2 regions of the Candidatus Clostridium stratigraminis genome follow, and region 2 is predicted to be linked to the other one. Evidence: riboswitches for the same ligand, from Rfam matches in the RefSeq annotation. Region 2 holds a riboswitch; the other holds the start of a gene.
What was found. Region 2 has a riboswitch for cyclic di-GMP ahead of ACJDUG_RS09815 (OmpL47-type beta-barrel domain-containing protein). Riboswitches for the same ligand answer to the same signal wherever they lie in the genome.

Region 1: it holds a riboswitch for cyclic di-GMP, as region 2 does, so the genes downstream of both, ACJDUG_RS11840 (beta strand repeat-containing protein) here and ACJDUG_RS09815 (OmpL47-type beta-barrel domain-containing protein) in region 2, are expected to answer to the same signal.

Annotation. Positions count from the first base shown of each region.
Region 1 is NZ_JBJHZZ010000008.1:25,925-39,138, reverse strand. Features, by position in the region: gene ACJDUG_RS11865 (WD40/YVTN/BNR-like repeat-containing protein) at 3-1,496, opposite strand; gene ACJDUG_RS11860 (MupG family TIM beta-alpha barrel fold protein) at 1,694-2,740, opposite strand; gene ACJDUG_RS11855 (PTS transporter subunit EIIC) at 2,771-4,198, opposite strand; gene murQ (N-acetylmuramic acid 6-phosphate etherase) at 4,653-5,564, shown strand; gene ACJDUG_RS11845 (MurR/RpiR family transcriptional regulator) at 5,650-6,483, shown strand; gene ACJDUG_RS11840 (beta strand repeat-containing protein) at 6,808-9,564, opposite strand; cyclic di-GMP riboswitch class II at 9,595-9,678, opposite strand; gene ACJDUG_RS11835 (lipase family alpha/beta hydrolase) at 10,509-11,954, opposite strand; gene rlmH (23S rRNA (pseudouridine(1915)-N(3))-methyltransferase RlmH) at 12,128-12,607, opposite strand; gene ACJDUG_RS11825 (SEC-C metal-binding domain-containing protein) at 12,689-13,192, opposite strand.
Region 2 is NZ_JBJHZZ010000005.1:114,260-127,473, reverse strand. Features, by position in the region: gene ACJDUG_RS09840 (DRTGG domain-containing protein) at 1-987, opposite strand, end outside; gene whiA (DNA-binding protein WhiA) at 993-1,946, opposite strand; gene ACJDUG_RS09830 (gluconeogenesis factor YvcK family protein) at 2,017-3,357, opposite strand; gene rapZ (RNase adapter RapZ) at 3,354-4,238, opposite strand; gene ACJDUG_RS09820 (MDR family MFS transporter) at 4,448-5,692, opposite strand; cyclic di-GMP riboswitch class I at 6,002-6,094, shown strand; gene ACJDUG_RS09815 (OmpL47-type beta-barrel domain-containing protein) at 6,176-10,807, shown strand; gene hisC (histidinol-phosphate transaminase) at 10,884-11,987, opposite strand; gene murB (UDP-N-acetylmuramate dehydrogenase) at 12,151-13,068, opposite strand; gene uvrC (excinuclease ABC subunit UvrC) at 13,178-13,214, opposite strand, start outside.

The DNA of each region.
Region 1 (13,214 bases), on a different contig from region 2:
ACTTATTTATTCACTTCCTTTACATATTTCCATGTTATTCCCTTATCAGTCGATTGATACAAGACTTTACAGCCTCCCTTATAATCACCATCTGCTCCTTGTCCAACAAGAACATCAATAATTTCGTTTTCCTCATAAGGCATTTCAGGTAAATCAAAGGGATTATATTCTGCACCACTGCTTAATACTGCTTTTACTTCAGGAAAATTTACCTTTTTATAAGACTTTCCTCCATCTTCTGTCCGAAATAGTTGCCCCTTAACTCCACCACTGTAAGAAAGACAAAGAAATCCTAATTTTTCATTCAAAAAAGTAATTCCTGCTGCAGATCCAAGCATCCCTGAGAAAGGATCTGTATTTATAGTCTTCCAGGTTTGCCCACTATCAACTGTACCAGTTAATGAATAAGCCCTGCTGCCCAAAGCAGCTCCCGTTACCTCTAATCGAAATCCTACTTGCTTTGTTAAATAAAATTCATCAACATTATTCTTATATTGATTAGGATTATTGCCATTACTCTGTGAAGGTTCCACACCTTTGCTATTATTTACAACATCTGTTAAGTTGTATCTAATTGGTGTGATTACATTTTCTTTACCAGGTACATATACAGAAACTGTATATCCTATTATCTCTGAATAGGCATTAACTGCAGGGGTTACATTCCCCTTTGAATCAATATAAACAATTCCTGTAGTATTGTATCCAAAACTCCGCTTACCTGAGTAAAGTATACCATACTTCTCATTAGGCCATTTGCTCACTGCTTCCTTTAGCTTTATAACCTTCATTGTCTTAATAAATGGTTCTAAGAGCTTATCATTGTTATAATTTGCATTTACATTACCATTTAAATATATAGTTATATTTTTTGATTTACTGCTGTTATAACTAATTAAATAGCTTTTTAATTCACCTTTATCATTCTTGCCATAAAGAAAGGTATCAAAAGATGTTATTGCCCCCTCAGAATCAAAATTAAGGGTAAAATTACTTGAAATATATAATTTTTCAGGCATTTTAACTTTTTTATTGATATCTGTAAATATGCCTTCTACACCACTTTCATATATATGGCTATGAACAAGTTTTACAGTTCTTTTATCCTTTAAATCATGTAAGTACCATGATAGCTTTCCATTATAATTTATTGAACTATGATATATTTTTACCCCATAAGTACAAGTAATAATAACTATAATTAGTATAATTACAAAATTCCATATAGTCCTACAGCGTGAATAAAACTTGTATTCATCTTCAATTTGCTCGGTTACAGCTGCTGGTTTTTTTACAATTCTAATAACTAGAATTATAAACCAAAGCAAAAAAAACACCATACATCCCATTAGTACAGTTGTATTATTCTTAAAGCGTCCAAATCTACTTAAGGTATATGCTTCATAAAATGAAATCCAATATACTAATATAAATATTGACCAGCTTATTAATGATAAGATAAATCCTGATTTTGTAATTTGTTTTTTAACTCTCACTTCTACCTCTACACCCCATATAATTCTTAATATTTTTTTAAGATAATTATTTATCTTGAATATTTATTTACTATATTATACATCAAACTTTCAGCTATTTAAATTAATCTATCATTTAAGGCTTTATATAACCTTTATATAAGTCTTAAATAAGAAATCCATCCTTAATTAAAAGGATGGATTTCTTATTTATAAAGCTATATTAATTTAAAGCCTAAACCATCTGTAATATAATCTAAATACTTAATGTCCTCATTATGAACTTCACCTATAATATTAACTTTAGGCTCAGATTCAAGGTCTTGTCTTGCGATTTCTAGTTCACCTGAATATCTTAAATAATCGAGATTTCCTATGGAAATACTGCCTTTTTTACGTTCTTTCAAAGATTCAACTTTGAAAATTTTCCCTTGTGAACTAAACTCGCGTGATTCCTGAGACCTTATAACATATTCACTGGAATCTGGTCTATCATGATGAATAGTATCTTTCACAAATGAATATTCTTCATTGATATTAGCATGTAAAGCTACATATCCTACTGATAATTCTTTTAATTTTCTCCAGTCTTCATCTGAAATATCTATATCACCAATCATACATATATCTGTTTCACATTTCTTTATTAATTGAAGAACATTAAATAATATATCACCATTTCTATGTTCTTCAACTGTAGGCAATCCCCTATGAAGTGGCCCTCTTAATTCTTTATTTCCTGCCACAAAGGCCATTGTAGCTATTCCAAGACTTTTTAGCCTTTGATTCATATGCAATACCTTCTTTAAGGACAATCCAGTTAAAGGCTTAGGATAGAAGTTATGACATGCTGAAAATTTCGAAAAATCTCCATTAAGTCTTTTTAATTCTTTTATGTCCTCTTCTGTAAGGGTTGATGCATTGAATACAATGTTAAAGTCTTTAGATAGCTCAATTATTTGTTCATAGGTAAAACCATAATCTAAACGTAAATGAGTTATACTTGTTTGCTTTAATTCTTTAAAGTCTTTAAAGCCTAGCTTTCCCAAAGTTCTTGGACCTACATCAACTATTAAGTTTAGATTGTTTATTTTACAAATATCTAGTAACGCTTTTACCTCTTTTTCATAATCCTCTATGCTCTCTTCAGGTATATGAAGTGAGGTAAAAGCATATTTAGCATTATTACTTTGGGCCTTTTCAATTATTTCTTTATTTTTTTCAAATCCAGTTCCAAGATATAGTGATATTCCGAATTGATTCATAATAACACCTTTTTCCGTAAGTTAATCTAATTATTTTCCATATACCTCATCAATTCTATCATGATCAACTCCAAAGAAATAAGTTAATGCAAATCCACCTATATAAGCTCCTACCATTGCAATTATATAATAAATTTGACTTCCTGGCTGAACTATTAATAATCCAAATAATCCTGATACACCTTGAGATACAGTTCCTAAATTAAATATACGTGCTAATATTCCGCCAAGTCCTGCTCCTAAACATGCAGTAATAAATGGTTTTCCCAGTGGAAGAGTAACTGCATACATCATTGGTTCGCCAATTCCTAAAATACCAACTGGCAATGAGTCTCTAGTTAGTTGTTTTAATTTCTTATTCTTAGTTTTAAGGTATAATGCAAAACCAGCACCAACCTGTCCGCCACCTGCCATCATAAGAATAGGTAATAGATAGTTTATTCCCTTTGTAGCTCCATTAGGATCATTTAACATTGCATGTATTGGAGTTAATGCTTGGTGTAATCCAACTGCAACTAGTGGTAAGAACCCTGCAGATAAAATATATGCACCAACCACTCCTAAGCTATTATAGAAGAAGCTTAATAACCCGAAAATTCCAGTTGTAAGTCCAGCTCCAATTGGCTGAAGAACAAGTAATGCAACTAAGCTGCCAATAATTACTGTTAGTAATGGTGTAAAGAAGGTATCAAGCATGTCTGGCATAATTTTACGAATTTGCCTTTCAATTAATGCAAAGACCATACCGCCAATAAGTGCTGCTAATAATCCACCAGCTGCTGGATTAAATACAGTGTTTGTTATTGGAAGGTTAACTGGTAATTTGCCTGCACCATATTTAGAAAGAAGAGGCATAGCAACATTTGCAATTGATAAAGCTCCTGCTAATGCTCCAAGTACAGGTGAGCCTTTAAATTCCTTTGCTGCATTCATACCAACCAATATAGGTAAGTATGCAAATAGCGCCCATCCCATTGTTCTTATACATTCATACCACCAAATTCCACTGATGGAGTTATGTGTAGATACATTTATAACATTTGTTAAACCATTAATTAAACCTGCTGCAATAATACCTGGTAATAAAGGTACGAAAATATTAGCAATTTTTCTTAAGAAAACTTGGACAGGATGATTTTGTTTTGCTTTATTTGCAGCCTTATTTTCTCTAGCAAGATCTTCTGCATTAACTTCATCAGAAGTTCCAAGCGCTATACCTGTAAGAGAGGCAAATTCATCTCCAACCTTATTTACCTTTCCTGGTCCAAAAACAACTTGTAATGTGTCTGATTCAACTACACCCAATACACCTTCAATTTTCTTAACTTCATCAAGCTTTACCTTTGATGTGTCCTTAAGAGAGATTCGAAGTCTTGTCATACAAGTGAAGTTAGCTGAAACATTACTTTTCCCACCAACAGAATTTAATACTTCTTGTGCAATTCTTTTATAATCCATAATATCTCCTTTCCGTCATCATAAATAGTAGAAATAAAATCTTATTAAAAATAATTCCTAGCTACATATCTACTATCATTGATAACCTTTGCATTTTTTATTTGGTATACTTTTATTATAGCTTGTTCAATTCATATGTCAATAATATTTCAAAAAAATAGTTTCTATAGTTAAAATAATATTTCATCATTCTTTTAAACTAGAACTTTTAAAACTATAATAAGTTTAATTTAATATACAGCATGAAGTTTATGTGTAATCCAGCTTTATGTATTTGTTTACATAATTAAAATTAAGCCGTTTATTTAATTACCTTGTAATAATAAGTTTATTAATAAAAATAAAAAATATGACAAATATTCAACAATTATTTCGAAGATTTATTACACATTATTTTAAATAATATTGAAATTTTATTTTAATATTATTATAATGGAGTTACAAAGGAGTGATTATAATGAAAGTTGATTTAAATGTTCTTGATACAGAAAGAATTAATGAAAATAGTGTAAATATTGATGTTATGGATACTAAAGATATTTTAAAGACAATTAATAATGAAGACAAACAAGTTGCTTATTCAGTAGAAAAGGTGATTCCATTTATTGAAAAATTAGTTGATCTTGCTTATGAAAGAATGTTATTAGGGGGCCGAATTATATATATAGGAGCTGGTACAAGTGGAAGGCTTGGAGTGTTAGATGCCAGTGAATGTCCTCCAACCTATGGAGTGGACCCTAGCCTAGTTCAAGGATTAATAGCAGGTGGATATGGTGCCCTTTTAAAAGCTATAGAAGGCGCTGAAGATTCACCTACACTTGCCAAAGAGGATTTAATAAATAATAAACTAAATAAGAACGATGTTGTCATTGGACTAGCTGCCAGCGGTAGAACCCCTTACGTAATTGGTGGACTTGATTATGCTCGTGAAATTGGTGCATTAACTGGAACAATTTCATGTGTACATTCATCTGAAATTGGTAAACATGCTGATATATCAATTGAGGCTATAGTTGGGCCGGAAGTTATTACTGGCAGTACAAGAATGAAGGCTGGAACTGCACAGAAAATGATATTGAATATGATTTCTACTTCTTTAATGGTAAAGCTAGGTAAAGTTTATCACAATTTAATGGTGGATGTTCAACCAACAAATGAGAAATTAGTGTCTCGAGCTACAAATATTATAGCTAAAAGTTCAAATTGTACAACAGATGAGGCCTCTAAATATTTATTGGAAAGTGATAATAATGTTAAAGTTGCAATTTGTATGGTTTTAACAAAGAAAAGCAAAGAAGTTTGCAGTGAAATTTTAACTAATGAGAATGGTAATATTTCAAAAGCTATTAGAAAAATAAAAGGTTAAATCTTATGCAATTTATCAATAAATTTGGTACAATTATTATAGGTATATTAATTTTAACCAATGAAATTTAAAGCGAGGTCATTTCATGAGTTGTTTATATAAAATTAAATCCTGTGATAATTTCACAAAGACAGAAGAGAGAATTTCACAATTTATTTTTGAGAATGTAAATAGTATAATATATGATTCAGTTCAGGATATTGCTGCCAAAACAAATACATCTCCAGCTGCAATTATAAGGTTTTCAAAAAAACTTGGATATAATGGTTTTAGTGAATTAAAAATAGACCTTGCAAAGGATAATACTGAAGAAATTCCACTATTTTCTGAAAAGATTTGCCAAAATGACTCTTTAAAAACAATAGTAAAAAAGTCAAAGGCATCTGATACTTCTGCTGTAGAGCAGACTTACAAGCTTTTAAGAATTGAAACCCTAAATGATGCAGTTCAGGCTATGAAAAATGCTAGACGTATTTATTTATACGGTATAGGTAGTTCTGGAATTTGTTGTTATGATTTAGCTCAAAAATTATCTCGTGTTGGATTTGATGTAGTGTTTTATAACGACTTCCATATGCAATTAGCAGCAACAACTTATATATCTAAAGAGGATGTTGCCCTTGCGGTTAGCTACAGTGGAAATACAAAAGAAATAAACATAGCAATGGAACAGGCAAAAAATCAAGGAGCAACGACAATTTCAATAACACAGTTTATAAAAAGTCCATTATTGAAATTTACAAATCTAGTGTTATATGTACCATCTCAAGAAAAGGACTTAAGACTCGGTGCTGTTTCATCAAGAAATTCATCCTTAATTTTAACAGACTTATTATATTTAGGTATGATTTCTGATAAATTGGATGATCACAAAAAGAATATAATGGCTTCACGACAATTGGTAAATAAATTAAGATAAAAACAGACTGTTTGTAATAAACCTAAATTTCTATTTCTTTTTATTAGCACAGCTTTTGTTCCCATAACTGGTATAACGAAGGTTATGGGAAAACGCCAATGATCCTAATATCTAATGAGGCTGGCACCTAACTTCACATTGAATTTCAAAATGGACAATGGCATCAAATACCATTGTCCATTTCTATATTCATTTTAATATATTCATTTTCTTCTGCAGCTTGCTTTAACAGATTAATGATAGACTCCTAAATGGTCTATTATGGTTAGTCACGCCAAAGGTACTTTATAAATGCACTTAAATATTGAGCGATTACCTTAATATTTAATTTGTTGGTACGTTGTTTACAACTGTTGAATTACCAGCAATATCCGTAGCTGTTACAATAATCGACTGATTTTTATTTGGTTTTGCTGCAATAGTAAATGAACCATCAGCATTCGTTACTTGTACAGTAGCAACGGAAGTTGTAGCGCCGTCATTGCTATTATTATTTATGAATGATACATTTACAAATGATCCCACTTCTGCTTTCCCTGTAACTGTTTGGTTTTTGCTGTTGTATGTTACATTAATCAGTTGAGGTGGTGTTTTATCTATTGTAAATTCAACTGTTGTCTTGTTTCCAACCGTATCTGTTACAATTAGTGTGTAAGAACCTTCATTTGATACCGATGTTCCTGAAGTAAATTGTGCTCCATTTAGTGTAGCATTTCCCTCATTAAAAATAGGTGTTACAGCTATATTGTAATATTTATCATTTATAACTCCAGTTACTACTGGTGGTATCTTGTCAATATTCGTAATAGTAACTGTTTTTGTGGTAGTATTACCGGCTAGATCTGTTGCTACAAAGTCAAAACTACCATTTGTGGTGAATGTATGGCTCTGAGCATTGAGTGACCCTTCTTCATTCATAGCAGCGGTAACTGTTATGTCTTGGTTAGTCGGATCTTTTGTATAATCACCAAGTGTAATTTCAGGAGCTACCTTATCAATATTTGTGATTACTATGATGCAATCAGTTTTATTTCCAGCTTCATCAGTTGCTGTAAAGGTAAAGCTTCCATTTTCAGTGAATGTATGGCTTGTTACATTAAGCATACCTTTGTCAGTACTAACGGTAACTGTGATATCTTTATTAGTTAATGAAGTGATATAGCTGCCTGTTGTAATGACTGGTGCGACTTTATCTATATTGTTAATGGTAACTGTTTTACTGCTTTGATTTCCTGCCGCATCAGTTGCTGTAAAAGTATAGCTTCCATTTTCAGTGAATGTATAGCTATCTTTATTAAGTGTACCTTCGTTTGTGGTTGCGGTAACTGTTATGTCTTGGTTAGTTGGATCTGTCCTATAATCTCCAAGTGTAATTACAGGAGCCACTTTATCAATATTTGTGATTACTACGGTTTTTTCAGCTACATTTCCTGCTGCATCAGTTGCTGTAAAAGTAAAGCTTCCATTTGAGGTAAATGTATGACTATCTACATTAAGTGTACCCTCATTAGTAGATGCGGTAACTGTAATATCTTTGTTTGTCGGAGATGTATTATAATCTCCAAGTGTAATTACAGGAGCTACTTTGTCAATATTTGTGACTTGTACGGTTTTTGAAGTCACATTTCCTGCTGCATCAGTTGCAACAAATTCAAACTTTCCGTTTTCAGTAAATGTATGGCTAGCTGCGTTAAGTGAACCTTCGTTTGTATGAGCATAAACTGTAATGTCCTGGTTAGTTGGATCAGTCGAATTGAATGGGTCTATAGTAATTTCAGGAGCAATCCTGTCAATGTTGCTAACAACCGCGGTAGCTGTACCTTTATTACCCGCTGCATCAACAAAATTAAATGTAAATTCCCCATTATCTGTAAATGTGTATGTGTCTGCTCCTCCATTGTTTAAAATAGTAACTGACTCACTAGGAGTAATTTTTACTACAACATCCTTATTTGTTGGATTCTGAGTAGAATACTCAACGGTTGCGGTTGGAGCTACCTTGTCAATATTACTAACACTTGCCATAGCCTTACCCACGTTGCCAGCTACATCTACAAATTCAAAGGTAAAATCTCCATTTTCCTTGAAAGTATATGATAATGACCCTCCATTATTAGTTACGGTAATAGGTTCATTTGCATTAAGTGTTACAGTGACATCTTGATTCGTTGGCGCAGTTTCTGAATACTCAATTGAACCCACTGGAGATGTTTTGTCAATATTCTCCACGTTAACCCGTATAGATCCCGGATTACCTGCTGCATCAGCAAATGTCAAATCAAAACTTCCATTTTTAGAAAATGTCAATGTAGATGCATCTGAGTCAAACATAATAGTACTAGGTAGAGCATCGATGTTTGTATAAGTTACCGGCTCACTCGGTTTTATGGTAGCCACCACATCTTTATTTATTGGGGTAGTGGTAGAATAATTAACTGCCGCCGTAGGTGCCACTCTATCTATATTATTAATTCTTACAGTTTTAATAGTTTGGTTCCCAGCTGCATCAGTTGCCACAAAATCAAAACTCCCGTTATCTGTGAAAGTATGGCTAGTTGCATTGAGTGTACCTTCGTTGGTACTTACGGTAACAGTGATGTCTTGGTTAGTCGGGTCTTTCGGATAATCTGAGATGGTGATAACTGGTGGAGTTATATCCACTTTTTCGGTAACAGGAGTCGCTTTTGTGTGAACATCACCAGCGGGCTTTCCATTTACGTATATTGTATAGGCTTCAATTGTAAACACTGGGTCTGTTGCTGTATTTTGATCTAATTTTGCTACATATGAATAAGACCATTTAGTATCACTAATTTTTTTCACAACAGTATTATCATCACCATCTACTTTTACAACTAATTGTGGGCCATCAATGGTAACTGTTCCAGTTAAGTTAACCGTTGTATCTCCGTTTTTATGTGTAGGTTTATCTGGGGTAATTACCCCAGTAACCTTTATGTCTGACATTTGTGTTCTACCTGTTTGGATGTTAGTTGCACTCGCTGCATTAGCATTGGTTCCAATACTAATGCTTAATGACATTGTAACAGCCAGAGCCAATGATATTTTTTTCTTGTTCATAAAATTTTCTCCTCTTAAAATATTTTTGTTTTTTAAGAGGGGCGGTTACACTATTAGCTCCATGCAGCCCAAGTGTCCAGATACAGACCGCACTTCTCAGCTCCCCTAATATAAGAAACTTGCACAGGAGCATTAGTTTCTTATCTTCGACATTAGAGATATGTCCTATATTATGAAAGATCACCTCCATCCTTTAGTATAATTTAAATTCAGCTTGCTAAAATATATAAAATTAGAATTTAAAGATAAGTTTCTAATATTTTCTACAAAGAAATCAAATCTAAATCTAATTTGTTGATAATTTATCCTATAGTACATTGATAGGTTCTGATCAGTAAAATATATTAAACATGCTGTTTTAAATATAATTATATCCAATATACCAATTATTAACAACAATTGTAAAAAAATATATTTCAACAATATATTTCAAATATGGACATTTAATAATAAATGTTGATTAAAAACCTCATTTTTTTGTAGTACGGCCCTCCGTAACTACTTCAAAAGAGGTTTTCCCATTTCTTTTATAGAACCATAAAAAGAGAGCTCATTCAGAATGCACATTATGCGTCACCTGAACAAGCTCAAAAACAAACATTAGCTTCACCATAGCCATTGCTTATAACTATTTTCTTACATTATAACAATTCTTATCTATATATTTTACAATCTCTAAAGATGTACTATATCTATCACTTCCACTGATTCTCTCAACAGTTAGTCCTAAGGCTTGAATCTCAAATTTTACATTAAACTTATCAAAACAGATATTAAGGATATCATCTTCATTTTTCTGTTTTTCATCTCTATTCTCCTATCAAAAATAAAAATATCTTATTATTAATAGATAAAACTATTATACTTCTATTATCGTATTATTCATTTATCCTTTAATTTCTTTTTTGCTATCGATAAGCAAAGGTTTATCATAAAATAAGTGTTTAATAACCCTCTTCCTTAAGTGCTGCTACAATTTCCACATATTTTTCTATTACATCAAACCCTTTATAATCATCTCTTCTTAGGTCTATAATATCTCCATGAGAGATCCCTCGCCTTCGTTTATTTTTTAATACCCCTTTAAATTCACCCCATTTAGCAGATTTAATAGATACTAAGCCATCATTTTCACCTTCTGTTAACCTTACTAAAATATAAGGTATGGCTACTATATAATCGCTTAATATATTCTTTACTACCGTTGCGTAACTTTGATAATACACTTGCGGAGCATCCCTTACCTCTTCATTAAATTTTTCACTATGTTTAGTTGAAAACTGTCTGCTTGCAGTATAAAAATCAGGATTTTTATCCCCTAGAAACCTATAATATTTATCAAAAAACCTTGCAATAGCTTTGTAAATTTTATCAGGAAGTTTACAAGCAATATCAACAAACTTACATCCTCTATGTGGTGATGACATCATGGTTAGTGATGCCACACAGTCCCCCATCTCTAATTTACTTATCATAAAACGTGCATCTAGTCCTCCCTTTGAATGGGCAATAATATTTACCTTTTTACATCCTGTTTCTTTCATAATATCAAGAATTTTATTTTTAATGTCCTTTGCATTATACTCAACTGTCCCCCAAGCTTCTTGATTACCGTAATAAACTGTTGCTCCATTGCGAATTAATTCCTTAGGTATCCTTCCCCAGTAATTAATGTATTTTAAATCTCTAAATCCAACACCATGAACTAATACGAGTGGATATTTTGTTTTACATACTTCTGAATCAACACGAGCTTTATTATTAATTACTTTATAACATTCATGATCATATTCTATTCTTGCTATATGGCAGGCATATATCATTATAAGCGCATTTATGATTGGAATAAGGCTCCCAAAAACTACTATAAGTCGCCTCATTATATTTAATCTTCTTGAAGTACATAAAATTCTTATCATACCATTTGTAAGTAATATAATAATATTTAATGCCATAATAACAATGTCTATTATTAAGATATTCTTAGGTATGGCGAGGTTTTGTATTGTTGCAACTCCCATTTGATATATTATGATTTGAATAAAAGCTGCATACAATCCATATAAAACAATACTTCTTCCACATATCATTACCCTTAATCTAATGTTTACAATATGATTCCTAGCATATGGAACTATATTTACTTTTATCCAAATATAAAAAGTGAAAAAAATTGCCTCAGCTAAAATAATCCATTTACATATAACGTTATCTTGTCCAAATTTAGTACGTTCACTAAAAAAGTACCCTAACAAAAAAATATGAGGAGCGAAAATAAAATACACATGCAAAAAGATTTTATTCAGTAAATGTATCTTCTTATTAATATCTAAGTATGCAATACTGATTACAATTAGTGTTAATGCAAAAGTTATTATAGCTGCTATCATAATTTCTCCTTACTTAGGTTGGAATTCTTATTAAATAATCATATTTTACCATATTTTTCAACAGAAACCCATAGTTTTTAAGAATGGTGGGTGAATGAAAAAAAGATTGAGTTTTTCCTCAACCTTTAAAATCTTATTGCAATTTAATTAATATCACATAATTCATACTTACATCATTTGTGGTACGGTTCACCGTAATTAATTCTAAATCCCCTATAAACCTGTTCAAGTAAAATAACTCTCATTAACTGATGAGGAAAAGTCATTCTTGAAAAAGATAATTTATAATCAGCTCTATTTAAAACTTCCTTTGAAAGGCCAAGGGATCCTCCAATAACAAATGCTATACTGCTATTACCTTTTATGCCTGCATCTTTAATAAATTCTGCAAGCTCCTCTGAAGATAACATTTTACCTTCTATGGCCAAGGCAACTACAAACATACTATCCCTTATACATTTTAAAATTGCCTCTCCTTCCTTTACCTTTATCTGAAATTCTTCCTTTTCCGAAGCATTATCAGGTGTTTTCTCATCCTGAAGTTCAATTATTTCAAGTTTACAATATCTGCTTAGCCTTTTTGAATATTCATTAATGGCATCCTTAAGATATTTTTCTTTTATTCTCCCAACAGTTATTAGCGTTATATTCATAGCTAGCCTCAATCCTTTATCTATAAAATTAATGCCGCCCTATATTTATACAATAGGTCGGCATTTAAGTTACAATTGATATTATGCATTAGTACCGCAGCACTTTTTATACTTTTTCCCGCTGCCGCATGGACATGGATCATTTCTTCCTACTTTATTTTCATTAATGATAGTTTTAGTTTCTCTCCACTTTACCTGGATTTCTTTTCTCTTTTCTTTAACAAAGATACCTTCCCATTGTGGTAGTTCATATAGATAGTCAGCTTTTGCATCCAGCATATTGAAATAAAGCTTCTCAAAGTCTATATTTATTTCTATTTCTGAATTTTCATCTATATTTTCTAAATCAATACTTTCTTTTAAACTTTCATTAATCCCATCTAAAAATCCCATAAAAAATATGTTTGATGTTTGGAATTCTTCTGCCAAGTTTTTAACTGTACCTTTTACAATTTCTTTATGATTTGCTAAGAGTTTCGTATATATACTTTTTTCAATTGCTCCATATTCCTTCCAGAAAGCAGCTTCCCCTTTAGTTTTTACATACTCTACAACCATATCTGTCCATTCTTTATATAGGCTCATTCTCGTTTCTCCTTTCGCTGGT
Region 2 (13,214 bases):
ATCTTCAAACTGGAAGTTTTTAAGTACTAGATCTTCAATTGTTTCTCCAACTTGAGGTTGTCTTGAGATGTACTGCAGGGCCTTAATTACATCATGTCTGCTTACTACACCAATAAGCCTTCTTCCATCCACTACAGGGCAAAGTTCAATGCCCTCCCAACCCATAATATGAGCAGTGTATGCAGCTGTAGTTTTTGGAGTAACATTTATAATTTGTTTTGTCATATACTTACTAATAAATTCATCATCATTAGCAGCACCAATTGGCATATCTTTTAAGGTAATAATTCCAACTACCTTCATTTCTGAATCTACAACTGGATAGCGCTCATGCTTTGTTTCATTTATAAGCTCTTTCCAGCGTGAAACTAAATCTGTATCCCTTAAATATACAGGTTCAGTTATCATAATATCTTCTACTAAAATAATATCCTTCTTAATTAAGCTCTCAGAAATGGCTTTATTAATCATACTTGCAATGGTAAAGGTATCATAGGAGGAGGATATTATAGGAAGGCATTTTTCATTTGCTAACCTTTTAACTTCCTCACTGCAGCCAAAGCCTCCTGTAATAAGCACCGCGCATTCATTTTCAAGGGCCAGCTTTTGTACCTTTTCCCTGTTTCCCACAATAACTAGACAGTTTGGGCTAATATATTTTGTTATAGCATCAAGGGTCATTGCTCCAATGATAAACTTGCTTAAGGTCTTGTGAATACCGTCTTTTCCGCCAAGTAAGGAGCCGTCAATAATATTTATTACTTCCCCATAGGTTAATGCCTCTATACTTTTCTTTTCTACCTTTTCTATTCTAACTGTGCCGACTCTTGGTATAGTCGTTACTATTCCTAGTGCATCACAATCTTTAATGGCACGATAAGCAGTACCGTCACTTACCCCCAAGGCATTAGCTATGCTTCTGACTGAGATTTTATTTCCAACCTCTAATGAAAGTATATACTTAATTATATCCTCATGCTTTGACATAATAATTACCTTCCCTCTCTCCTTAGTTCCTCTGCAATTTTCTCTATTTTTCTAAGTCTATGATTTACTCCGGATTTTCCAACTGGTGGATTTAATAATTCTCCTAATTCCTTTAAAGACTCATCAGGAAAGCTAAGTCTTAGCTCAGCTATTTCTCTTAAATTTTTGGGAAGTCTTTGAAGCCCTATTTCCTTTTCAATTAATTTTATGCTTTCTACCTGTCTAACTGCTGCATTTACAGTTTTGCTTAAATTAGCTGTTTCACAGTTTACAAGCCTGTTAACATTATTCCTCATTTCCTTCATTATTCTAACATTTTCTAGTTCAAGCAGGGATGTATGTGCACCAATAATATTAAGGAGATCAATTATTTGCTCACCTTCCTTAATATAAACTACATAACTTCCCTTTCTTTGAATAACCTTAGAAAAGAGTCCGTAAGTGTTAATGACCTCTGAAAGCTGCTCTGCATAATCAATATTATGAGTTACAAATTCAAGGTGGTAGGTCTTTTCTGGATTACTTATACTTCCGCCGCCTAAAAAAGCTCCTCTAATATATGCCTTTTTAGTGCTGTCTTTTGAAATAAAGTCCTTTGGGATTTCATAATCTAGGGATATTATTCCTTCTGTTTTGCTTAAAACCCCTACTTCCTTTAATAGATCCCTTACACCCATTTCCTCGGTAATAATAACCATATATATATTATTCTTCTTGAAGGAATTGCTTCTTTTTACAAAGAGATTTGTATGTATATTAAAAAATTGTTTTAAGAGTTTAAATACTCTTCTAGCTATAGATGGATTTTCTGTTGAAATTCTAAAACTAAGCTGTTTACTGCCCCCAAGGGACAAGGTGCCGCTTACCTTCATTATTGCTGAAAGCTCTGCTCTAGCTTCACTTTTAGTTATGTTTCCAATTCTGCAAATCTCACCTTTCACCTTCGCCGAAAATGACATAATTCTGCTCCTTTAAGTAGATAATAAGTTACATGAAATTAAACCATGAATTAATTATAAAGTATATACTTTAATGATATTTAATTCCCTTTGATTCCTTTAGTCTTTCAGATAGATAGAAGTATTCTATAATCTTCTTCTTATCAGATAATAATTGATTTTCCATTATGGTTTCTATTAATATTCCTGCTAATTTCTCTGAATCATGCCTAATTAGTCCATTTTGTACCTTTATAAGATCTCCAGCGATTATCTTAACATTTAAGGCAGCAATTTCCTTTTCATTAAGATTAACTAAGGTCGAACCCTCTTCAAGATATTTTTTCTCTAATTCTTTATTGATTCTACCATTGTTTACAACTACATAATCCACCATATCAGAACTGGTATGCTTAAATATCGCCTTTAAATGATCCTGCACACTAAAATCATCTGTTTCACCTGGCTGAGTCATTATATTTGAAACATATATTTTCAATGCCTTTGTTCTCTGTACAGCTCTTCCAATATCATCTATTAAAAGGTTTGGTATAACGCTAGTATAAAGGCTTCCTGGTCCAAGTATAATTGCATCTGCATCTTTTATAGCCTGCAGCGATTCATAAAGAGCCCTTGCGCTAGAAGGCTCTAAAAATATTTTATCTATGGGACTATTATTTTCTAGTGCAGCCACAGGTATTTTTGATTCACCCTCAATTACTTCGCCATTTTTAAGCTTTGCCTTAAGCACCACATTATCTAAGGTAACTGGAAGCACTTTACCTGTAACCGCTAAAACTGAACTCATCTTCTGGACAGCCTGTTCAAAATTAGAAGAAATTCCATCCATAGCAGCAAGAAACAAGTTTCCAAAGCTTTGGTTTTCAAGCCTGCCCCCAGTAAATCTATATTGAAGCAGCTCTTCCATTAATGGCTCTGTATCTGCCAGTGCAAGAATACAGTTTCTAATATCACCAGGAGGAAGTATTCCTAAATCCTCTCTTAGATCCCCAGAGCCGCCGCCATCATCTGCAACTGTAACAATAGCAGTAATATTACTTGTATAATACTTAAGACCTCTAAGCATTGTAGATAGTCCAGTTCCTCCGCCGATTGCCACAATCTTAGGCCCTTTTACTAATAGCCTTTTTTCATAAATTAAATTCTCCAGTTTCTTTGAATCCAAAGAAACATTAATATAACCCTTATTTATTAAGAAAATAAAGGATTTCATGCCTTGTGATACCGCTAAATACAGCAAAAAGGCGCCTGCCAACATTAAGAAAACATAAAAAGAAATATAATAAGCACTATACCATCTATGTTGAATCCATTCTACAAGTCCGAAGGCTATCATTAATATTCCAAGGGCTCCAAGCATAACCCATCTTTTAACTTTAATTCCAGGTTTAAGCCAGTCAATAAACCTCATAGCTTCATTCCACCTCTGTTAATATCTTCATTAATATCCCTATGGTCTATTGTTACCTTATGACCTTTAGCTTTAAGCCTATTATATACTTCATTAGCTATGGCTACTGATCTATGCCTGCCGCCGGTACAGCCTATTGAAATAATAAGCTGTCTCTTACCTTCCTTTAAATAATTTGGTATGAGAAATTCCACCATATCTTGAAGCTTATTAATGAAACTGTTTGTAACCTCAAAGTTAAACACGTAATCCCTAACTTCCTTGTCATTTCCCGAAAATACCTTAAGTTCAGGTATATAGAAAGGATTCGGCAAAAATCTAACATCAAAAACCAAATCTGAATCTACCGGAATTCCATACTTAAATCCAAAAGAAAGTACAGTAATCATAAGCTCGTTTTCAATCTGTCCTTCCTCAGAATATATGGAAGTAAGCTTTTCTCTAAGCTCTCTAGTTGCAAGCTTTGTTGTGTCGATTATATTATTAGCCCTATCCTTCACTTCCTTAAGTCTATTTCTCTCCTTAATAATGCCATTAAGAATTCTTCCGTCTGGTGCTAAAGGATGTTTCCTTCTAGATTCCTTGAATCTTTTAATTATTGTTTCATCGCTTGCATCTAAAAATAATATTTCATAGCTTAAGTCCTGTTCCTTCAAATAATTTAAGCTTACAAATAAATCGTCAAAGAATTGTCCGCCTCTAATATCTATAACTAATGCTATTTTATCTATTTTGCCTTCCGTTTGGTAGCAAGCTTCTGCAAACTTAGGTATTAAGGTAGCAGGTAAATTATCTACGCAAAAGTACCCCAAATCTTCTAAACATCTAATAGCTTGTGTTTTACCGGCCCCTGATAGTCCTGTTACTATTACAAAACGCATAACTTACCTCCGATTATATAAAATGAGTAAAAATAATTATGAATTTTAATAATTCCAAAGTTTTATTTTCTATTTTTAATAAATAAAATAAAACAATAACCTCTAATCTATTATTTAATTATTAACTTTATAGTACAGTTTTATTATTAAATTATAACACAAATTAATGTATTGTTTAATTATTATAATTTAAATATATACTTAAAATATTAAGCTTTCACCTCTTTACATTTCTCTTCTTTTAACCGATTTTCTTCATTAACTGATAATATCTTAACTACATACATAACTATGGTAGCTATAACAGCTATTATAAATGTCAATGACCATATATAATTCAGTCCAAAACTGTCTATGAACTTTCCAGCTAGGGATGTGCCAAGGGCACCTCCAATACTCCAGCTTAACCCTCCAACTGCGTTAAAACTTGCTCTATAGTTACTTGGGCTGTTATTTGATATGTAAACTCCAAAACTAGTAGTAACTAATATTTCACCTATTGTCCAAATTACTGTGGATAATACAAATAGAGCGAAATTATGTATAATTCCTATCATACCAAATCCTATTGCATATAGTATTCCCGCAATGATTATCTTTGTAAGAGCATGAAACTTATGAGTTAAGCTTGTTATTGCTACAGTTAAAAATATTACTGTAAAGGCATTTATACTCATAAGATAACCAAATCTTGTTGAGCCATCTAATTTATATATATCACCCATGGTAATTGGTAATGAGAATCTGTGCTGAGTATATACAAAACAGTAGGCTATATATACTACTAAAAAGATACATAAATAGGGCCTTTTAGCAAAGGCTCTTATAACGCCGCCTTTTTCTTCTTTTTCAAATTGTCTAATTACCTTATTGTGGGATGGATTAGTTTCCTCTACATAAAGTGCAATAAGTATAACAGCTAATAAAGAAGTTAAGGCATCACCTATAAATAACATAGGAAGCATATTTTTAAATAAAATTCCTGCCACAATTGGTCCTAAGGACACACCTATATTCGTTCCTAAATATTGCAGCGAAAAACCAAGCTGTCTCTGCTTAGGTGGAAGAACATCTGCTACTATAGCGCTTAATGCAGGTCTAATAAATCCAGTGAAAAATGCATTAATCATTAGACAGGTAACTATAATAACAGGATTCTTAAATACTGCACAAGGCAGCAAAGAAATAGCAGCAATACTTTGAGACCATAAATAAGTCTTTCTTCTTCCCAGACTGTCTGCTGTCTTTCCGCCAATCAATGAGGCAGGAATGCCTATAAGTATATTTGCTGTAACAATGATTCCAGATATCCCAGCGGATAATCCAATTTTTTGTGTTAAATACAGAGTTAGAAATGGTACCACAAAGTCACCGAATCTATTAATTATTTGTGCAATAAATAAAATATAAATACTTTTGGGTAGCCCCCTATAAGTTTTAAAAATTTTGAGCATAGATATTCCCCCTCATCACATGGTAATTTTATCATATTAATAAAAGAGATTAAATAAAAAAGTCCACCATCTAAGGTGAACTGCAATAATTAGATTCTTTTACTGATAAAACCACTTCGTGGGCAATAGAAAAGTCCATGGTATTGTGATAATGGCAATAGTATTATTGGATAAAATTGAAATTTTTGATAATATTTATTTGTTTGTTTTTAATAAATATATTAAACTTTTCATATAGATGTGTAATTAAAGTTTATCTATTTAATGAATATAGTTAAACCACTAAGCTGCATATCTAAATATATTATAAAGTGAAAAAGGCAAACCATGGGAAACCATGAGACGCAAAGCCAAGGGCCTGAACCACGAATATTTTTACGTGGATGGCAGCCGGTTGCCACAAGAGCATAGTTTTTTAGATTGTGTATCTTGTTTACGATTCATTTTTCTTCCCTTTTTCACAGTGAAAGGTAGGAATATATCATGAAAAAACGTTTCTTTAGCAGTGCTCTATTTTTTGTATCACTGCTGCTGGCATTGCAGCTTGTATTTCCATCGGTATATGCTTCAGCATTAACTACTGATAATACGGTGCTGCCGCCCAGTAATCTCTCCATTCAGCTCACAACACCAAGTGATGTAAAACTTACATGGAGTTCTGTTTATCAAGCTACTGGTTATAATGTTTATGGAATTCTTGACGGTCAGCTCAAATTACTTGGTACTACAGCATCAACATCTTATACCTTTAGTAACCTTCCAGAAGGCTCCTATAGCTACGTTGTTTCAACCTTAAGTACTGTTGGTGAATCTGGTCCCTGTGCTCCTGTTTCAGTTAATATTACTTACCCAATTATGGCAGGACCAACTAATTTAACTTACAAAATACAAAATGGAAACGATGTTGTTTTAAGTTGGACAACCTCTCAATATGCTCAAGCTTATAATGTCTATCAAATTGCAGGAGATGGTCAGCAAACCTTAGTTGCATCTACAAAAACCTCCACATATACCCTGACAAATACAGCTGAAGGAAACTACACCTATGGGGTTTCTTCTGTTAATTCACTTTATGGTGAATCTTCACTTTCAGGATATATACAGGTTCAAGTTACTTTCCCAATTATGACAGCTCCAAATAATTTTAACTACTCCATATCTAATGGTAATGACATAACCTTAAAATGGAATGCTGTAAGTTATGCAGCAAACTATAAAATATATCAAATTGTGGATGGCCGAAAGGTTCTTAAAAGTACAGCTGCAGGAACAAGTATATCCTACACTAATATACCTGCTGGTGATTATGTGTATGAGATTCACTCCTATAGTGATCGTTTTGGCGAATCACAAGATGGAAGTCAAGCTTTCTTCACTTTAGTTCTTCCAATAATGCAGACACCTGGTAATTTAACATATAGCATGGCTAATGGGAATGATATAACCTTAAAATGGGAAACTGTTCCTTATGCTACAGCATACAAAGTGTATCAGATTGCAAATGGTGAGGAAACCTTAATAAGTACATTGACTGGTACAACAGTCACTTACACCAATAAACCTGCTGGTGATTATGTTTACGAAGTTAGATCTTATAGTGATCGTTTTGGTGAATCACAAGATGGATGTCAAGCCTCCTTTACTTTGGTTCTTCCAATAATGCAGGCACCAAGCAATTTAATCTATAACATTACAAATGGAAATGATATTACCTTAAGCTGGGGAGCCTCCCCTTATGCAGCGAACTATAAAGTATATCAGATTATTAATGGCCAAAAGGTCTTAAAAAGTACCTTAACTGGTTCAACTATCACATATACTAATATGGCTGGTGGAGATTATAATTATGAGATTCACTCCTATTCTACCCGTTTTGGAGAATCTGAAGATGGCAGCAGCATAGCCTTTACTTTAGTACCTCCAGTTATGCAGCCACCTGCAAATGTAATACAAACCATTAAAAATGCAACAGATTTTACCTTAAGCTGGGATGTATCGCCCTATGCAACAAGCTATAAGATTTATCAGATAATTAATGGAGTAACAATTTTAAAAAGTACTGTAACTGGAACAACAGTTTCATTTACAAATATGCTGCCTGGTCAATATGATTATGAAATTCACTCATATTCTAGCCGCTTTGGAGAATCAGTAGATAGCAGCAATATAACTGTTAACTTAAACGGGCAAATTTTGCAGGCACCTACTAATTTAACTTATAGTATTTTAAATGGCAATGACATAAATTTAAAATGGACTGCTGCTCCCTATGCCACAAGTTATAAAATTTATCAAGTTATTAATGGACAACCTGTTTTAAAGCAAACAGTGACTACTACTTCAGTAACCTTCACAAATATGCCTCAAGGGGATTACGACTTTATTATTGACTCTGTATCTTCACTTTTAGGAGAATCTCCTATTGGAGCAGAAACTACTTTTTCATTAGTGCTTCCAACAATGGCTGCACCAAGTAATTTTGTATATAAGCTTCAAAATGTTAATGATGTTGTATTAACATGGTCACCTGTAACATATGCTGGCAGTTATAAAATCTATGAGTTAATTGATAATCAATTAGTTCTTAAGGCTACTGTAACCTCTACAATAACTACCTTAACTAACATAGCTGAAGGTGATCATACTTATGTTGTTACTTCAGTAAGCAGCAGATTTGGCGAATCAACAGATGGAAGTGAGTTATCACTTTCTGTTAGCTTCCCAATAATGCAAGCACCAGCTAATTTGACTTATACTATTGCTAATGGAAATGATATTACTTTAAAGTGGACCGCTTCTACCTATGCAGCATCTTATAACGTATATCAAATTATTGATGGTCAAAAGGTATTGAAACAAACTGTAACTGGTACTTCTGTAACCTTTGCTAATATGCCTCAAGGGGATTACAGTTATGAGGTTGATTCATTTAGTACGCGTTTTGGTGAATCTCCAATAGGAAGTCAAGTTAGCCTTACACTGATTTTCCCTACAATGCAGGCACCCGCTAACTTAACCTATACTATGGCAAATGGTAATGATATTACCTTAAAGTGGACCGCATCAAGTTATGCTGCATCTTATAAAGTGTACCAAATTATTAATGGACAAAAGGTATTAAAGCAAACTGTTACTGGTACTTCTGTAACCTTTACTAATATGCCTGAAGGGGATTACAGTTATGAGGTTGATTCCTATAGTACGCGTTTTGGTGAATCTCCAATAGGAAGTCAAATAAACCTAACATTAGTTTTTCCTACAATGCAGGCACCCACTAACTTAACAAATAGTATAGCAAATGGAAATGATATTACTTTAAAATGGACCGCTTCAAGCTATGCTACAGCTTATAATGTATATCAAATTATTGATGGACAAAAGGTATTAAAGCAAACTGTAACCGGAGTTTCTATAACCTTTACTAATATGCCTCAGGGTGATTACAGTTATGAAGTTGATTCATTTAGTACGCGTTTTGGTGAATCTCAAACCGACAGCACAATAAACTTTACATTAACTTGGCCAGTAATATCCTCACCAACTTTATCAGCAGCTGTTATAAATGTTAATAACATTACTTTTTCATGGCAAGCTGTTAGCTGGGCTAATGAATATCGTATTTATGAAGTAACAAATGGCACGCTGCAATTGATATATAAAGGAACAGCCTTAACTTATAAAGTTTATAATTTGTCAGAAGCAACTCATGTTTATCAGATTACTGCCTATAGTACTCGTTTCGGAGAATCAGCCTTATCTAATCCGCTGACTGAAACTATTATCTACCCTGTAATGCAGTCTCCAGAGGTAAACATTAATGTCCTAGACAAAACAAGTGTTCAGCTTACTTGGAACTTTATAACTTATGCTAATGGTTATAATATATATGAGATAATAAATGGCGTTCCTGTTTTACTTGTAAAAAACCTAAATAATTTATCCTATACCTTTACTAATCTTTCATATGAAAATCATCAATATTATGTTACTTCTTACAGTAATTCATTTGGTGAATCTGATCCATCTAGTATTGTTTTAGCAAAACTTATTGTTGATACTGTACCACCAGTTACAAGTATTAATGCACCAACTAATTGGATAAATCAAAATTCACTTAATATTACTTTAACAGCAGCTGATAATGAAACTGGCGTTTTTAAAACCTACTATTCAATTGATGGTTCTGGCTACATTGAAGGTAATTCTTTCATTATACAAGGTGAAGGAATTCATAAAATAACCTTCTACTCAGTTGATAATGCTGGGAACAAAGAGGCTTTAAATACTGCTTATGTAAAGATTGATAATGCTGCACCAGTCACTACTTCAAATTCACCTGCTGGCTGGTCAAAGGATAATGTAACTATAAACTTAATTGAAGCAGATTCACTAAGCGGCACTGCTAAAACTTTCTACTCAATTGATGGTTCTGACTACATTGAAGGTAATTCTTTCATTGTACAAGGTGAAGGAATTCACAAAATAACCTTCTATTCAGTTGATAATGCTGGCAATATAGAATCAATTAATACTACTTATGTAAAGATTGATAGGACTGTACCAACTATTACAATGAATCTATTTGATGAGTATAAACTTGGTTCAACTTTACTATTAAACTATATAGCAGATGATAATCTTTCTGGTGTGGTTAATGAAAAGGTACTTGTTTTTGAGCCAAATGAAACTATTGGTAAAGTTATCACTAATGGTTCAAGTATTCAATTTGATAAACCTGGTGTTTATACTATTATTATCACAGTAACTGACGCTGCTGGTAATAGCACTACAGTACAAAAACAATTTATTGTTTATATCCCGGCTAATATTGAAATAACACCTATTGTTGTTAAAGGAAATAATGGGGTATTTACTGTTCGTGTTGATCTTCCATCAGGATATAGTACCCAAGGATTTGACCTTAATACTGCAACACTAAATGGTGTAAATGCGCTTACAAGCAACAATGGATACTATAATCAGGCAAAGCTAGGTCAGTTCAAGTTTGAGCGTTCAGATTTCAATTTGACTGCACCTGATATGGTAGTTGAGTTTCGCTGCTACATTAATGGTTATTTAGTAGTTGGACAAACTACAGTTAAAGTACAAAAATAACTTTCTAGCAATCACATACCATAACAAAAGGAAGGCAAATGCCTTCCTTTTATTATGGTATATTTTTTAATTATTTTTAAAATGAATAAATTTTATGTAATATACCAGTCAGTGCACCTATAAAAGCTTCATTCTGCTCCATAGTTCCAATGGTAACTCTCATCCACCCCGGCATTCCAAGCAAGAAGCCTGGCCTTACTATTATTCCTCTTTTTAAAAGCTCATTAAAAACCAATTTATCATCTAATTTTGAACTAACCATAATGAAGTTAGCGTTGGTTTCAATGTATGGAAGGCCCAACTTCTTAAATTCAGAATATAAATAATCCCTTCCTATTATGTTCGTTTCATAAACATAATTTAAGTATTCACTATCATTAATTGCAGCTGTTGCAGCCCTTTGCGCAAATAAATTTACATCAAAAGGACCTACTACAGTATTGAAGTATTTTACTATTTCCTCATTGGCAATTCCATAGCCACATCTAAGTCCCGCTAGTCCATAAGCCTTTGAAAAGGTTCTTAATATTATCATATTAGTATACTTATCTAATAGCTGAAGAGTGTCTGGATAATCTTCGTCGGTTACATATTCAATATAGGCTTCATCCATAATTATGAATACGTTTTCAGGAATTCTATTAATAATTCTTTCCAAGTCTTGTTTCTTGAAAATAGTTCCTGTAGGATTGTTTGGATTGCATAGCCATATCAATTTAGTTTTTTCATTTATACAGTCTGCCATAGCGTCAACATCTAAGCCATGATTCTTCATGGGTACGATTATTGACCTTCCCCCCATAAGCTTTGTTGCTGCATCATAACGTGAAAAAGTGACTTCAGCCATTATGCTTTCATCACCAGGTCTTAATAAAGTATCACAAATAACTCTAATAAGCAGATCTGAACCTGCTCCACAGAAGATTTGAGATGTTTTTACCCCTAATTTTTTAGAAATAGCTGCTTTCAGTTCAAAATTTGAAGCGTCTGGATACAGACAAGTTTCATCAATAGTTTCCTGTAGTGCCTTTTTTACCTTAGGAGAACATCCAAGTGGGTTTTCATTTGATGCAAGTTTAATAACCTCCTCAAGACCCAGTTCTCTTTTAACCTCACTAATGGGCTTTCCAGCAACATACATCTCCATGCTAAATACTTCTTCCCTTATACCATACCCCATTAAAAATACCCCCATAATTAGATTTATAATTAAAAATTAATAATTAAATTAATAGATTGAAATCCCAAAGAGGACTTTCTATAGGCTTTATGAAAGTCTATTGGATCTCCATAATTGTTAATTATTAATTGTAATTACCTTAAATTATGTGCTACCCTAGTTGCTATTTTTCTTCCCCAATAATCCTCACTTCTGGATGAAGTTCCACGTTGTATCTTCCTTTAACTACTTCTTGAACGTATTCGATTAGTGATAGAATGTCCTTTGCGGTTGCGCCGCCTTTATTAATAATAAAGCCTGCATGCTTTTGTGATACCTCAGCTCCCCCGATACTGTGGCCCTTTAAAGCACACTCTTCAATAAGCTGTCCTGTAAAATATCCGACCGGTCTTTTAAAGGTACTGCCTGCTGAAGGATACTCTAGGGGCTGCTTATCTTCTCTTCTTCTAGTTAATTCATCTATTCTATTTTTAATTTTCTCATGCTCGCCTTTTTTTAATTTGAAGCTAACTTCAAGAACAGTATAGCCATGCTTTTGAACAGCACTTGTTCTATAACCTAGATCAAGCCGCTCCCTATCTAAATTTATCAGGTTGCCTTCTTTATCAACTACAAGAGCGCTGTATATTACTTGACTTACTTCTCCATTATAGGCTCCTGCATTCATTGTAACTGCTCCACCTACTGTGCCAGGAATACCACAGGCAAATTCGAAGCCTGTGAGATCATTATTAAGTGCAGCGTCAGAAACCTTGCATAGGTCTGCACCGCCTTGAACAATTACCATTTCCTCCTGAACCATTATGGTGTCAAGTTTTGTAAGTTTAATAATTACACCTCTATATCCGCCATCTCTTACTACAAGGTTAGAGCCTCTTCCTATTATATAAAAGGGTACCCTATTTTCATTGCATAACTTTATAATATTAACAACTTCCTCGTAAGTTTTGGGTCTTACTAATATATCAGCAGGGCCCCCAACCTTAAAAGAAGTATGGTTTTTCATTGACTCATTTATTGCTATATCGTCTTCTTTCAAAAGCTTTGAAAGTTTACTGCTTAAATCCTCATATTGGTTCATCTTAAATCTCCTTAACATTACTAAGATACACATTCTAGTATAATTTTTCTAGCTGTATTAATCAAGTTCTAGTTTTTTATATTTTCTAATACTTCAATTTTCTTACATATTATTTATCTTTATCAGCGTTTTTAAAATAATCAAAT